Regions from separate parts of the Priestia sp. FSL R5-0597 genome, predicted to be linked through region 1. Evidence: riboswitches for the same ligand, from Rfam matches in the RefSeq annotation. Region 1 holds a riboswitch; the other holds the start of a gene.

Region 1 (7,447 bases):
TATCCTCCATTAATTTGTGCCCAGCCTGTCAGGCCCGGCTTAACGGCAAGGCGCTGGCTAAATGCAGGAACTGTTTTTTGAAATTCTTCTATAAATACGGCTCTTTCAGGTCGTGGTCCGACAATCGACATATCGCCTTTTAACACATTCCACAGCTGAGGCAGTTCATCGATTCGCGTTTGGCGAATCAGCTTTCCTACTTTGGTGACCCGGCTGTCATTTTTAACCGCCCACTGCGCTCCGTTTTTTTCAGCGTCACTGTACATTGAACGCAGCTTCATGATGGTAAATGGTCTGCCGTTTTTACCTAAACGCTCTTGAAGAAAGAAAGGTGAACCCGGTGTTTCAATCATCACAATGAGCGCAAACAGCAAAATAACAGGCAGCAAAACCATAAGAGCCACAAACGAAATCACGATATCAACCATGCGTTTACACAGCGAGTAAAAAAGCGGAAATTCTTTTTTTAGCACATCGGAATCACCGGTCGTTTTCGAGACAATTTGATTCATCGTTTCACTTCCTTCTATATAAAATGAGGAGCTAGTGAGATGGACTCCAAATAACGCCTAGCACATGAATACGCGCTTTTTCCAGCATATTTTTCGTTTTAACAACGGCATCCATTTTCGTTTTGCGTTCTTCTACAACAAGCACGGTCGCATCACATTTTGCTGCAAGAATATGAGAATCTGTCTCTTCTAAAAACTGAGGCGTTTCAAAAAGAAGTAAATCGTATTCTTCTTTCCATCTTTTTATGAGCTCATCAAAATACTTGGAAACAAATAGTGTGGATGCATTTCGAAAGTGAGATCCGGCCGGAAGTACGTCCAGTCCTTTGTATGACGTTTGTTTGATGGGTACATGCCGGCCTCTGCCGTTTACTAATACATCCGTTAATCCTTCTGAACTTCCAAGGTCAAAGAGCTGATGAAGAGAAGGACAATGCACGTTTCCGTCAATAAGAAGAACGTTTTTCCCTTGTTCGGCAAATGAAATACCTAGTTTTGCCGTTATAAGCGGCTTTTTGTCATTCAATTCCGCTGATGTGATTGTCAGGCATTTGATTTCACTATTCAGCAGCACCTCAACATTTTTTCGAATCATATTTGTTTGGTTGATGGTTTTGGCATCTTGATACAGTGAAAATGGATACTTTTTTTGTTTAAAACTCAAGGTTCTCCCTCCTTGCCTTTTCCTGATCACTGCCTTGCTTTTGGTTTCGCTTCATTTTTCGAGGCTCAAGCTCGATATGTCCAATAATCGGAAGTCCGATAAGTTCTTGAATATCTTGTTCATTTCGAACGGTGCTATCAAGATATTCTCTTAGCATCGCTCCCGCTATTCCTACTAACAGACTGACCAATATAGTGATAGCTGCAACCGGCAGCGGCTTTGGGAATACTTTAAGGCTTTGCGACGGCTCGGTTAATACTTGAATGTTGCTTCCTTTCATTAACTTCATCGCTTGATCTTTTGAAAGAAAAGCTACTTTATTTGCGATTTCACTTACCGTTTTCGAATTCTCGTTCCTTACGGTAATCGTGACAAATTGAGAATTTTCGTTATGATCAATCGTAATTTGTTCACTCAGCTTTTTATTAGAAATAGTTAACTTTAATTCGTCTTTTACACCGTTTATGATCATCGGACTTTTAATAAAATCGATATACGAAGAAATTAATTGGGTATTCAGCTGCGTAATATTAGCAATTTCATCTACATTTTTAGATGTTGCTTGATTAACAAGCACTTGAGTAGATGCTTGATAGGTAGGTTTTAATAGATAGAAACAGATAGTTGTGATGCTCATACTCGTAATGACTATGACTAAAAGCATCGTAAGCCATCTTCTTTTTAAAATTCGAAAAAAATCCTTTAGCTGAATTTTATCCTGCATCGTAAACTCACCTCCATACGCTTTATCTCTCTGTTACTTACGACTCACTGCTCCGCCGAAAACAACTTTGTTTCTTGTAAGGAATTTCCCTAATCTGCTGGAAGGCTTTTCAACAAAATGATACGTGACGGAAGCCATCACCAGTGATAAAAGGAAACAAATGCTTAAAATGCTCCAGTACGGCAAAAGTCCGTGTAACAAATACATAGCTGAAAACAGCACAATGAGATGAGTTAAATATAAGCTGTACGAAATCTTACCTAGAAATGACAGCACTCCTGTGCGTAAAACCTTTGAAGCTGCCGGCGATGCTAAAGCAATAATAATGAACATACAGCTCCCTAGCATCACTGCCAGATTACGGCATAAAAAGTTATTGGTGATGGCGTAATTTCCCATGATGCCTTCAGATAAATAACAGGTAAATGCAATCAGAACGATAAGCACCTTTTTAAATGTGCCAATTTTCAGATAAAGTTGAATAAAAAAATCTCGATATTTCGCCGTAACTGCACCCGCGGCGAATAAAAGCAAATAATGATAAGAAAGCAAGAAGTTTGTAGGTTCTAAGTTTGATTGATTAAGCAATAATAGCGCTGATGATGAAACAAACACGAAAAACAATAGCATTACGATTTTTTTTGCATCCATTCGCAGCAAAAGAATCATTAAAAGAGGAAAAATAATTGAAATTCTCATTTCATGAACAAGCGACCAAATAACATTGTTGTAAGCATCTGTGTTAAATGTGCCAATTAAAAAAAAGTGCTGAAGAAGTAAACTTGGCGACTCGTTTGTGATCCATGAGTTATTAAACCAGTGGCTTACCTGTGAGATCCCGCCTTGACTAAATAAGATTTTACATAGAATAGCCACACACACTGCAAACAAGTAAGGAAGATAAATTCGGCAAATTCTTCTTACAAGATAGTTTTCATATCGAAAAGAAGAACGGCCATAAAACGGCAGTGCTAAAACAAATCCGCTTAAGACAAAAAACAAAACAACTGATTCATTTCCACTGCTGAACAATAGCCGCAGCGGACTCTCTTTTACCATGGACAGTAAAAAAGAAGAATCACCGTCATACCTATACTCACTGAAGCTTGGATAAATCATGAGATAATGATTTATCACAACAAAAAGAGCTGCTAATCCTCTTAACGCATCAAGTTCTACATATCTTTTTTCCATGTAATCTCCTATCCAAAATGTAATAAATGATGTCATCCCTTCATCGCACAGCGCTCATCTTAAATAGTGCTAGCATACTATATAAAACGTTCACTATAACGAATAAAAAGGTGATTAATCGACAAATATTCTTAATAAAGAACAATTTGTAAGTGAAGTATAGCATAATATACCTGCCCCAAAAATAGGTATTTACACTCATTTTATTCTTTATAAAGAACAAAATATTATTAATTTTATATTTCAATCTACACAATATGTACGTTTATGCGTTATAATGAACAAAAAATCCATAAGAAGAGGATGAACTGAATGTGATAGGGAACAAGATTAAGAATTTGCGACTAAAAAAAGGCTATTCTATTACACGCTTAGCTGAAGAAGCTAATATTTCAAAATCATATTTATCTCATTTAGAAAAAGGGTTAAACAACAATCCTTCCCTTCAAATGCTTGATAAAATCGCGTCTTCTCTTCATACAACGATTGATGACTTAATCGAAGGAGACATCAGTTGTCCAGCTCTAACTTCAAAACCAGTCCTCAATCTAGAATGGCTGCATTTAATTGAACGAGCCATTCAAGACGGCATGACCAAAGAAGAATTTATCGAATTTCAGTATTATTTAAAGTTCCGTAAAACAAACTGATAAATCCATTCATGAACGTTTAATTTTTTTGTTATAATCGACCTATTTCGACATCTTTTACAAATATTATCTTGTAAAATAACTGTATACTAAGAATACTATTACAAATTATCCAGATAAGGGCAAAACTATTGAAAAATAGTGACGCAAAGCTTCAGGTCTAAGGCCGCTTTCGGCTATGATAGCTGGGTTCCCTGGCAAAGGGTGGATGAATCGTAATGAAAAAAGAACATGTACTGTCAATCGATCAAGAGTGGGTAAGTCTTATAGAATCAGCACGCAAGCTGGGTCTGACCATCGAAGAAGTCCGGAGGTTTTTGTCGGAGCTTAAGGGAAACTAAATTAAAAAAGCACGCTCAAATTAGAGCGTGCTTTTTACAGTTATTATTATTCTAGAAGAAAGTGAAACACACTCCTATTAAATACGAATTCCTTTTGGCTTGCGTTGATCAAACGTATAAATCTCCTTAAATCCGCACTGTTTTGCCATTTCAACCGCTTCTTTCATATGTGCTCCTACGGTTTCAGCGAAGTGTGAATCAGAGCCAACTGTTAAGATTTCTCCGCCTAAATCGCGGTACAGCCCAACAACTTCCAGTGCCGGCAATGCTTCGCCCAGCTTCCCTCTTATACCTGAAGTGTTAATTTCAATTCCAATATTGCGATCAATTGCTTTTTTTAAGATATCCGCAAGAATATCTTTGAACTGATGAAAGTCATATATGCCATATTGCTCAAACGCATAGCGCTTCATTAAATCTAAATGAGCCAACACGTCAATGTCCGCTTCGCTTACTAGCTTATACATTTCATTAAAATAAGCGCGGTAAATTGCTTCTTTATCGTTGAGCTCTAAATGTTTGCGAAGCTTGATGTTATTAATGTTATGCACCGAACCTAAAATAAAATCAAAGTTCTCCTGCTTCATTGTTTCTTGATACTTCTCTTTTAAATAGTGCGGCTCACAAATTTCAATTCCTTTTTTAATCACTAGCTGATTTTGAAACTGATCTCTGCATTCCGCTAGTTCTCGTTCATATTTATCAAAATCCATATGACCATACGTTGGGGCTAATGGATTTAATGAAAAGTGCTCGGTAAAACAAATTTCGTTTATGCCGTTTTTTACAGCTTGCTCGCACACTTCTTTCATGACTGCCTGTGAGTCAAATGAATTGTTCGTGTGATGATGGTAGTCTACTAGATACATAATTTAGTCACCTCTAGGTCTATTATACATTTCTCTTGCCCTCACTGCACATAGAGACCCTTTTCCCTTCTATCACGCCTTTTTTGGTTCATAAAAAGAATTCCCACTAAAAAAAGTCGTTTTTCCTCTTTCAGTAATCCTTCTTTTCTTATAAACTAACTTATTATAGCAGATGTTCTGACATACAACTTGACATATAACTTTTACACAAAAGAAAGGAAATAAGAAATGGAATTTGAAAAAAGTTTTTCTCAAAGCAAAAGCCCCTTTCTGTCTTACTTGAGCTCTTATACGAAAAAGATGAAAGGAGAACTAAAAGAAGAACCGAAAATCAATTATAGAGATGCGGTCGTTTCTTCTATTGGAGGCTTAATTGCGATTATCATCAGCAGCACGATTGCACTAGCGCTTGGTTATCCAATGGCTCTCGCTCCGATTGGCGCAAGCTGCGTGCTTGTCTTTGGCGCTCATAAAGGCCCTTTATCACAGCCGCGCCACGTGCTTGGAGGGCACTTGCTCGCAACCGTTTCTGCACTTATTATTTGGAGCTTATTTCATCGAAGTCTAATGACCATAGCGATTGTCCTTGCGTTTGTTCTTATTTTAATGATTCTTACCAAAACCGTTCATCCTCCTGCTGCGGCTAGCGCGATTGTAGCCATTAATACTCAAGCAGGCTGGGGATACTTAGGTATTATTATGATTTGTGCATGTGTAGTTGTACTGATTTCTACCGTGTATAATAATTTATTTCAAGATCGGCAGTATCCCAGGTATTGGGTTTGATATTGGGACTCATACATAAAAAAGACGTCTTCTCATGGAAGACGTCTTTTTTATTTGTTATTTCCTACTACGTTTTTCGTTTTTTCAGGGTCTATTTATCAGCTTTTACTTTACTTCCGTTGAACTAATAAGCTGATAAACTCCCAAACTTCCATCAGATGATGCTTTTACTTTATGAATACTGTTGAATTTTTTGTATTTAACAGACCCGTCTCCGTACGAAATATCATACTCTTCTGTTGTATATACTTTATACATAGAGTCATCTAGTTTTGTTACTCTATTTACGTTAAAACTCAATAAATCCTCTGTTATGCCTTTTTTGATTAGGTAAGCTGTATAATCTTTTTGTTCCTTGTATTTTGGTCCATTAGTATCGATATAAGGCTCTGCAATAGAGAAGTCTCCACTGTTAATTGAGGAAATTGTAGCGTACATATATTGTTCAATAAAACTAGAAACTTCACTAGTAGATACTCCAGAATTGACTTCCGAACCTTTGTCCGTCGTCTCTTGATTCTTAGAAGGAGCCGATGCTTTTGCCGTAGCTTCTGTCGTATTTTCTTCATCAAAATTAAGCGCAACATCTTCCATGCCTTTTTTAATTGATACTTCTTCTGTTTTCTTTTCTCCACGTTTTGCATATAGTTTTATAGAACCATCCATTGGCAGTGGACCTAAATAATCAATATCGCTAATTTCTGTTTTTGTGTCTTTACCATTAACGTACAGCGTCGCGTCATCATAATCTGAAGAGATGTATACTGCATGATCTGACCAGTCAAACTCCACGTTCACATCTTCTCCGTTGGTGGCTTCAACCTCTTGTTCGTTTTCAACTTTTCCATAATCATTTTGCACTTCACCTTTTACGGTATGCGTACCAGGTAAAAATGGACCAATCTTTTTAGAAGAGTCACTGCTTACCGTTCCAGCTTTTTGACCGTCAATATATACTACTGTCGCATCTTCTGTAGACTGAGCTTTTGCATATACAGGGTTTACTTGGACCGTGTAGTGATCAAAGATTCCCCACTTCTTTCCGTCTTGTTCTAACTTAGCATATGAAGAGTGATCTTCGCTTGGAACTCCTGCTTCAAGCGCTCTGCTATCTGCCGCTAACCCCTCAGAGATCGATTTCATAACATCTGGATTTTCGTGCAAATATGTAATAAATGATTTTGTTTGCTCATCGTTGGCTTCTAATTGAATTTGACCATCATTTACATATTTTTTTACTTTATCAACATCATTACCCTTTACTGAAGCAATAAATTTTTCTGACACGGCTTTAGGCGCCATCATTGTTTTGTCTATTCCGTAATAAGCGCCCCCAAGTATAGCAGCTGCTGCTATAACTGAAATGGCTATAACCTTTGTTTTTTTATTTGAAGGCTTTACTGATTCGCGTCTCTCCTCTGCTGAAGATGATGTCGATTCTGCGTAACGCTGTGATGCCGCTCCTTCACTAGAAGCCGCTTTCCTTTCGACGGGATGTCCACACTCTGGACAAAATTGATGCTCATTTGTTAACTGATGGCCACACTCTTTACAATATCCCAACTTACACACTCCTTTTTATAGTGTTATGAAAAAGCATCGCTGTGCACGATGCTTTCTGCCGACTTAAAATAAATCATTTAATTCACTGCTGTTTCCCATTCTTGTAATAATGGTTTTGGCTTCTTCTCCTAAACCATTCGCAAT
Region 2 (7,447 bases), on a different contig from region 1:
ATAAAAAGCTATTCCATGTGTATTTCCATTTTTGTGTGCGGTCTTAATATCAAAAATATGATTGTTAATAATCCGAAGACCTTTGCCCCTTCCCTCCACTAAAATACCGCACGGTGTATCTTGTTCTTTCAAAGTAGAAAAATGCCCTATATTTAGACCTTGAATTGTAATATAGCTCTTGTTTTTTATGGTAACTAGCCCTCCATCTGAAGAACCACTCTTTATTTTCTTTCCACTAATAATTGGCCTTTCATTTTTATAATTTCTGAAGATAATGGGATTCTGTTTATTACCTGAACGACTAATCACTAACTTTTCGTGATAAACACCGTCTCGAATATTAACAGTCGTCCCAGGTTTAGCTACTTTACCTGCCTTTTTCAAAGTTTTAAAAGGGCTGTTTTTAGTACCTGCATTTTCATCACTTCCTGCAGGAGAAACGTAGATTTCATGATGTATAGGCTCTACTGAAGGTTGATTAGCAGCCTCAACCCTTTGATTTATACAAAACAGGAAAAGAAGAAGAATACTAACTGCTTTTTTCATAAGATACTCCTTAATGTTCATGAATTTCATTTACAAGATCTTTCAATTATACTATCGCTTCCTTAATCAGTGTGTAAAACACCGCACTATGTCTTATTATTTTCTTAAACTACAATCATTTTTACATTTAAAATGGAAAGTGCTAAAGTAATGCTAGAGTAATGTAGTAAATCAGTTAAAACTGGAACATGTAAATCAATAAGTATATAAATAATAAAACTTCAATGATGGAAAAAGTACTGTAGTATTATTATTTTCATGGAGAACTTACATTAAAAAGAAGTTTGGAAGTTTAAATCGATGTAGAGATCCAGCATAGATTCAGATTAACTCAATCTTTTATATTGGTGAGCTTTAGCATATTCACCATATTGAATTTGATGTTGTTTCCTTGAAGCATACTGAAGAAGTAAAGTATGCCTAAAAAATGACCATTTTTTCTATTATCTATATACAATAAAACTTTTAAAACTTGATGTTTTTATTGTAAGGTAATAAGATAAATAAACATTTTATATTTAATGAATTAATTTTTATGCAAAACCCACAATTCCTCTTTAGCATTTCTTCGTGGGCTTTGTTTATAATTACACCTGAAGAGGAGTACATAGGTTATGAAAGATAAACATTTTGAAAATAAGTTTAAAGAAACCCTAAAAAAATTAAATGATATTGAATTTGCATTAAATGAGTCATCTATTGTAGCTATCACAGATAATAAGGGATTTATAAACCACGTAAACGATAAGTACTGCGAAACATCTAAATACGAAAGGCATGAACTCCTCGGCCAAAATCATCGTATTGTCAATTCAAATTATCATTCAGAAATGTTTTTGAAAAATTTATGGAAAACTATTCAGTCAGGAAACGTATGGCATGGAGAGGTAAAGAGTAAAGCAAAAGACGGCTCATACTATTGGGTAGATACAACTATTGTTCCTTTCTTAGATGAAGAAGGTCATCCATATCAGTACGTATCTATTCGTAATGATATTACAAAACGAAAAGCTTATGAAGAAAAGATTAAGCAACTGGCTTATTATGATCACTTAACCAATTTGCCTAATCGTTACTGGTTGAATAAGCAGTTGAAAAATTTACTCTTGGACAAAAAGTCAGCACAATTGACAGCCTTCTTATTTCTAGATTTAGATCGCTTTAAATCTATTAATGATACGTTTGGCCATCACCGTGGAGATGTCTTGCTTAAAAGGGTAGCAGACAGATTAAAGAATTGTATATCATCTGCTGATTTTATTTCAAGACATGGAGGAGACGAGTTTATCCTAGTAATACACACCTTGAAAACGATTGATGAAATAAAAAAAATCACTGAAAAAATTATAAAAGAGGTGTCTCTTCCTTTCTACATAGATGGCCATAAATTTCTGGTTTCTACAAGCATTGGCATCAGCCTATTTTCAAAGGAATGTAAGCAACATGTTATTCCAGAGAACATTGGTGAACTAATAGATGAACTAATTAAACAAGCAGATATGGCTATGTATATAGCAAAACGAAATGGACGAAACACATACGAAGTAAGTTCACATACATCAAATAAAGAACTATTCAAAGCTGTTAGTATGGAAAATGAGTTGAGATACGCACTAGAAAGAAATGAATTTCAACTAGTTTATCAACCACTTGTTGATTTAAAAACCCTTGAAATAATAGGAGTAGAAGCGCTTATTCGTTGGAATAGTGAGAAGTATGGTATTGTCTACCCTGATGAATTTTTACCTATTTTAGAAGAGCTAGGATTGGTGGTACCAGTTGGAACCTGGGTATTAGAACAGGCATGCAATCAAATGAAAACATGGACAGATATGTATTCTAGGGTTACTAAACTTGGCGTAAATGTATCGCCTATGCAATTGAAATCACCGGAATTTGTAAAAGTTGTTGAAGATATCTTGAAAAAAACGGGACTTAATCCATCTTTTCTTGAAATTGAAATTACGGAAAACGTAATCCAATACAACCAAGATTTAAAAGAAGTCCTGATACCTATCCAAAACTTAGGGGTTAAAGTGGCCATGGATGATTTTGGAACGTGTTATTCTTCTCTGAGCCACCTCAGATATTTACCAATTAATACGTTAAAAATTGATAAATCATTTATTGATGATTTGGATCAGATAGGAAAAGTCCTCGTGGAAACAATTATTCAAATGGGAAAAAAATTGGGCTTGAATATAGTCATAGAAGGAATTGAAACCGAAGAACAGTTACAATTTGTATTAGAGAAAGGTTGTCAAGTCGGCCAAGGTTACATATTTTATGAACCTCAACTACCTGAGAAGATGTATAATATTTTAACCCAATAGAAAAAATTGTTACATATCGGTAAAACAGATGCTGAGAGTGCTTTTTCCAAGACTAATAAATAAGCCTATAACAACATGAATAAGTAATTGCAGTTACCTAATTAAACTGCAATTGCTTTTTCAATTTTAATAAGAAGATCTTATACAATGACATGTTAATTTTTCTAAAGAGCTTTTTTTATAATTAATTGATCCCCTAATGTTGTAATTTCCAAGGTATCGCCATTATAAATGTTTAAACAATCTCTGAGCTTTTTAGGAATGTTTAAGTATTTATCTTTCTTTATGACCCGTGATTGCCCCGTAAACAAAAGAATTCCTTCTGTAGGAAATTCATACTTATGTTTTTTCGCGACAATAGTACTATTCCCTTTGATAAAGAACTGTAATTGTATATGTTCTTCTAAATCGAGAGATTTGAGCACAGAAGAAGGGAGTTTTACCCTCCCTTCTTTGATTTCAAGTAAAGATAACTTATTCAGTTCAGGTTCCATAGATTCCTTTATTAGACCTGCAGGTTTATTTTCCTCTTTTTTCTTCTTTAAAATAATGCTCGTATTAATGACTTTCACTTCTATTTCCTCGTGTAAATTTATATCATGTATTTCGCGGAGCGTCTTTGGAATTACAATACAGCCTAATTCGTTGATAGATCTAGTCAAATTTTTTGCTACTTTTTTCTCCAACCGTACCGGTAAAAATTTAACCTGTCTCATAACAAAAAAGTTTTTATAGTTGAAGAATTGTATTGTAGAAGATGTATGGATATTAGCACGCTTTAAAAACAGAGTCGGTACCTTTACTCTCCCCATATTATCGATTGTCAAATATTCTTTAAGTAATTCGTCCTTTTTCACTAATAAAAATCCTTTCAAGTGTACTCTATAAATAAAGGTTAACTTTGAGTCTAATTAATATTCATCTTTTATGTTTTTATTAGCTTAACTAGGTTATTAAACTTTGATTTTTATAAATTAAATAACCACAATTATTCCAAATATATCATACAAATATAAATAATAGGTTAAAAGTAATATTTTTTACTTTATGGGTTATATTGAAAATTTATTTGCTTTATAATAGGACAAGTTGTAGAGGAGGAATATTGCAGTGAATAATTTAAATCATAATACTATCCTTCCCCAGGAATGGCTAGATTTAGTCAAAGAAGCGATGAATTCAGACGTTACTCAGGAGGAATTTAAGGAGTTTTTAAATAGGAAATCTCAAGAATTAAACAACCATAAACAACATTAATAAATGATTAATGTTGTTTATGGTCAAGGTATCTATTTACTTTCTAGGAATTTCCTAATTTCTTCAATGGTCAATTCCAATTCCTTAGCTTCCTTTATAAGTTCAATCCACTCTCTATTTAGTTCTTGTGCTACTAATTGTCCTTTACTGTCCATAAAAGTTACCTCCAGATATTCAGGGGGCTCAGCTGCCATAGCCCTTAGACCTTAGACCTGTAGCTTTGCGTCCTAGCTTTTCAACTAGTTTGCCTTTATCTCAATATGTAAATTTATAAATATTTTACTATATAATGGTTGTCGAATTGTGTCAAAAAAAGTATTGTCATTTATTTTTTCTACAAGCTACATACACTGTTCATATCTAATAAAAAAGAGCATTATAAAAACTAAACAAATATCCAGCTAATTACTACCTCGCTTCACATACATCTTTCTCAATAAAAATTTTGCTCGATGAAGCCTCGCCCTGACTGTTCCCACACTAATATTTAAGGCAGTAGAAATCTCATTATAAGGTAAGTCTTTAAAATAAAAATAAACAATAACATGCTGATACTTTTCAGGTAAAAGCTCTATCCTTTTAAGAAGTGCCTCATTTTCCAATCTTTCTATTACATGTTGTTCCAATAATATAGTATCAATGTTTTGTGAGTATTGAGTCATCTCTATATCATTAGAGGATATTACTCGTTTGTTCTTCACCCTTCTCAAAAAATCAATACTCTGATTAACAGTAACACGATATAACCATGCATACGCTGATTTTTTACTATCTTTACCTTCTAGCTTCAGAAGTTGATAATACTTAATCCAGACCTGCTGCACAATGTCTTCGGCCGCATGACTGTCTTTTACATATGCGGAGGCTATATGTAAAAGCTGTGTTTGATATTGCTCTACTAGGCTATTTACAGTTACCTCGTATTCAAATTCCTCCAATTACAATCATCCAAACTAGTTAAATTCTCTTTTAAGTTGTCTATGCTGAACAAAACTTAATGACAGCAAATAAAAAGCTACCTCATCAGTAGAAGAGGTAGCTTTTTGTCAGGGTTCAAACGTATAAGATGTATTAAAATCGAATGGCAACTCAATTATATCATGGTTTTTTCCATAAAAGGTATATTCAACCTTTAAAACATCTAGATAATAAATGACTGCATATTCTATGTAAGTCAATTATACGAATATATAATAGCCAAAAATATATTACTTCATTTGTATTCTAACTATTTAAAACTAATAAGCAAAAACGTGACTACCGATTCTCTTGTATGCTTTGCGTGTAAATATCCATTTATTTGTTGCAGTTGTAGGATTATAATAGTAGACAGCTCCATCAGTAGGATCCCATCCTTTAAATGCATCCGTTACTGCTCTATAAGCAGATTGATTTGGGGTCAAAGCGTATTGTCCGTCATTTAAAGCTGTAAACGCATTTGGTTGACTAATAACGCCAGGTATACTTTGTGGAAAATCTGGACTTTTAGCACGGTTTAGAATGACGGCTGCTACAGCTACTTGCCCCTCATAGACTTCACCTCGCGCCTCTCCATAAACCACATGCGCCATTTTTTCTACATTATTTATTTTTGCATATGTACCAGGTCCGACGACCCCGTCTTGCGTGAGCCCCACATCATGTTGAAAATTCTTAACGGCTTGCTGAGTCAATAAACCATACTGACCAGTTGGATTTACGTGTAAATATCCCATCTTAACTAGCTGTGTTTGCAGCGAAGTTATTTCTTGTTTATGACTAGTTGATTGTAACGACACAGACGCGGATGCAGGAGATCCTATGTATAGAGTTCCTACTAAGGAAACGCCTAGAAATCCTACTTTCAGTTTCTTTAAAAAGTGCATGTAATTTCTCCTTTGTTTAAATAATTATTAAAACTCAGCCTTTATCCTGTAAGGTATAATTGTTTGTACTGCTTTACGTAGTACTCTTTATATTTCAATGATAAATAGACCTTGGATAAAAGTTAGGTAATATGTCTACTGAATTTAGGAGTCGATTGGTTAATTTTAACGCTAATATGAATTTAAACCAGTGTAAATAGTCCTATTAAATAAAAACAGAAAAAACCACTAGTAGGTTTCTAGTGGCTTTACTGTTTAAAAATCGTTATATTCTTCTAGATCGTCATCGTCTAATGAGCCGGATATGTTTTCTAAATCTGCAATCTTTCCTTCTTTCAGTTGGAGAACCTTTGAAGGCTCTTCTTCTTTGAAAGAATCGTTTCCTACAAAACCTGTTGTTTTTGCTAATGTTTTTAACTCAGCTAGTTCATTCTTTATATGTTCAAGCATTTCGTAGGTTCGTGTGTTTTCCATTGCTTTTCTTTCAGTAGATGAATCATTTAGATCACGTAGAATTAAAGATGAAATATAATCCCCTAACTTACGCGATTTAGCATATGTGGCTAGTTGATGATACACTTCATCACTCAATCGATTTGTCTTAATCGTAAACGCATTTTGACGCTCTGACATCCCCATCACCTACGTTGTTAGGATTTAACGACTTTCTTCTCTGCTGCTTGCTTCTTTTGAACGTAACCAATACTACGAATCTCTAAACCAAATAAATTTAAATGGTGGCTATCTTGAGGAACCTTATGATACTTTTCAGTACGCTCTTCTCCGATTTTGTCACGCATGCTATTCATGATAGCAACTTCTAAAGTAGGAGCTACCCCACCACAGTATACATATTTACGCACTTTATTTGCTGGTGGTGGTGCAACATCATTTAATTTAGCCAATAAAATCTCTACATATTCTCGAAGAGAAGACTTAATTGTACTTGTTAAATCAATGGATTCGCCCGTGTTTTCGTTTTTTAATACAAACTTTTGTTTGCTGTAGTTATCAAGAATAAATTGATCAAAGGCACGTAAGTCTGTAAACAGTTCTAAGAATTTTTCTTTACGTAATTTATCAATATGTGCTAAATAAGGAATGCCTTCAATGCTTTGGAATGACTCACGACTATTGGCAGCTTTCAACCCTTCCGGTAAAATAACTACGTCAATGGAACCACCACCAATATCCACCATAACTGTTTCACATTCCACATACTCATTTGCATCTTCACGATCTTCAAGCGTTAAGTCTTTTTTCAAGGCAAAACGTGCACTTTCTCCCTCTTTTAAGCACGCACTTTCTTCTACTACTACTTTTAACGTACTTTCAAAGCCCGGTGTATGCACAGTAAACGAATGGTCGCCTAAGAAACGATTTGCCATGGCTTTTTGAGCTGCCCCAAATGTGCTTTCTTTCTTAAGGAGCCAGATTGGTAACATG

The links. A riboswitch is a leader RNA that binds a small molecule or an ion and turns the genes downstream of it on or off. The one in region 1 is predicted to bind cyclic di-GMP.
Region 2: it holds a riboswitch for cyclic di-GMP, as region 1 does, so the genes downstream of both, sinI (DNA-binding anti-repressor SinI) here and MKX72_RS05545 (anti-repressor SinI family protein) in region 1, are expected to answer to the same signal.

Annotation. Positions count from the first base shown of each region.
Region 1 covers NZ_JBBOUZ010000001.1:1,080,117-1,087,563, reverse strand. Annotated here, with positions in the region: gene MKX72_RS05570 (sugar transferase) at 1-512, opposite strand, end outside; gene MKX72_RS05565 (CpsD/CapB family tyrosine-protein kinase) at 544-1,176, opposite strand; gene MKX72_RS05560 (YveK family protein) at 1,166-1,900, opposite strand; gene MKX72_RS05555 (acyltransferase family protein) at 1,934-3,094, opposite strand; gene MKX72_RS05550 (helix-turn-helix domain-containing protein) at 3,409-3,744, shown strand; cyclic di-GMP riboswitch class I at 3,856-3,942, shown strand; gene MKX72_RS05545 (anti-repressor SinI family protein) at 3,963-4,085, shown strand; gene MKX72_RS05540 (histidinol-phosphatase HisJ family protein) at 4,163-4,954, opposite strand; gene MKX72_RS05535 (HPP family protein) at 5,183-5,740, shown strand; gene MKX72_RS05530 (zinc ribbon domain-containing protein) at 5,846-7,312, opposite strand; gene MKX72_RS05525 (zinc ribbon domain-containing protein) at 7,367-7,447, opposite strand, start outside.
Region 2 covers NZ_JBBOUZ010000003.1:2,041-9,487, reverse strand. Annotated here, with positions in the region: gene MKX72_RS27400 (DUF1565 domain-containing protein) at 1-546, opposite strand, end outside; gene MKX72_RS27395 (sensor domain-containing protein) at 1,161-2,879, shown strand; gene MKX72_RS27390 (hypothetical protein) at 3,044-3,736, opposite strand; gene MKX72_RS27385 (anti-repressor SinI family protein) at 3,990-4,136, shown strand; gene sinI (DNA-binding anti-repressor SinI) at 4,169-4,291, opposite strand; cyclic di-GMP riboswitch class I at 4,311-4,395, opposite strand; gene MKX72_RS27375 (RNA polymerase sigma factor) at 4,538-5,074, opposite strand; gene MKX72_RS27370 (cell wall hydrolase) at 5,375-6,001, opposite strand; gene MKX72_RS27365 (hypothetical protein) at 6,257-6,634, opposite strand; gene MKX72_RS27360 (Alp7A family actin-like protein) at 6,652-7,447, opposite strand, start outside.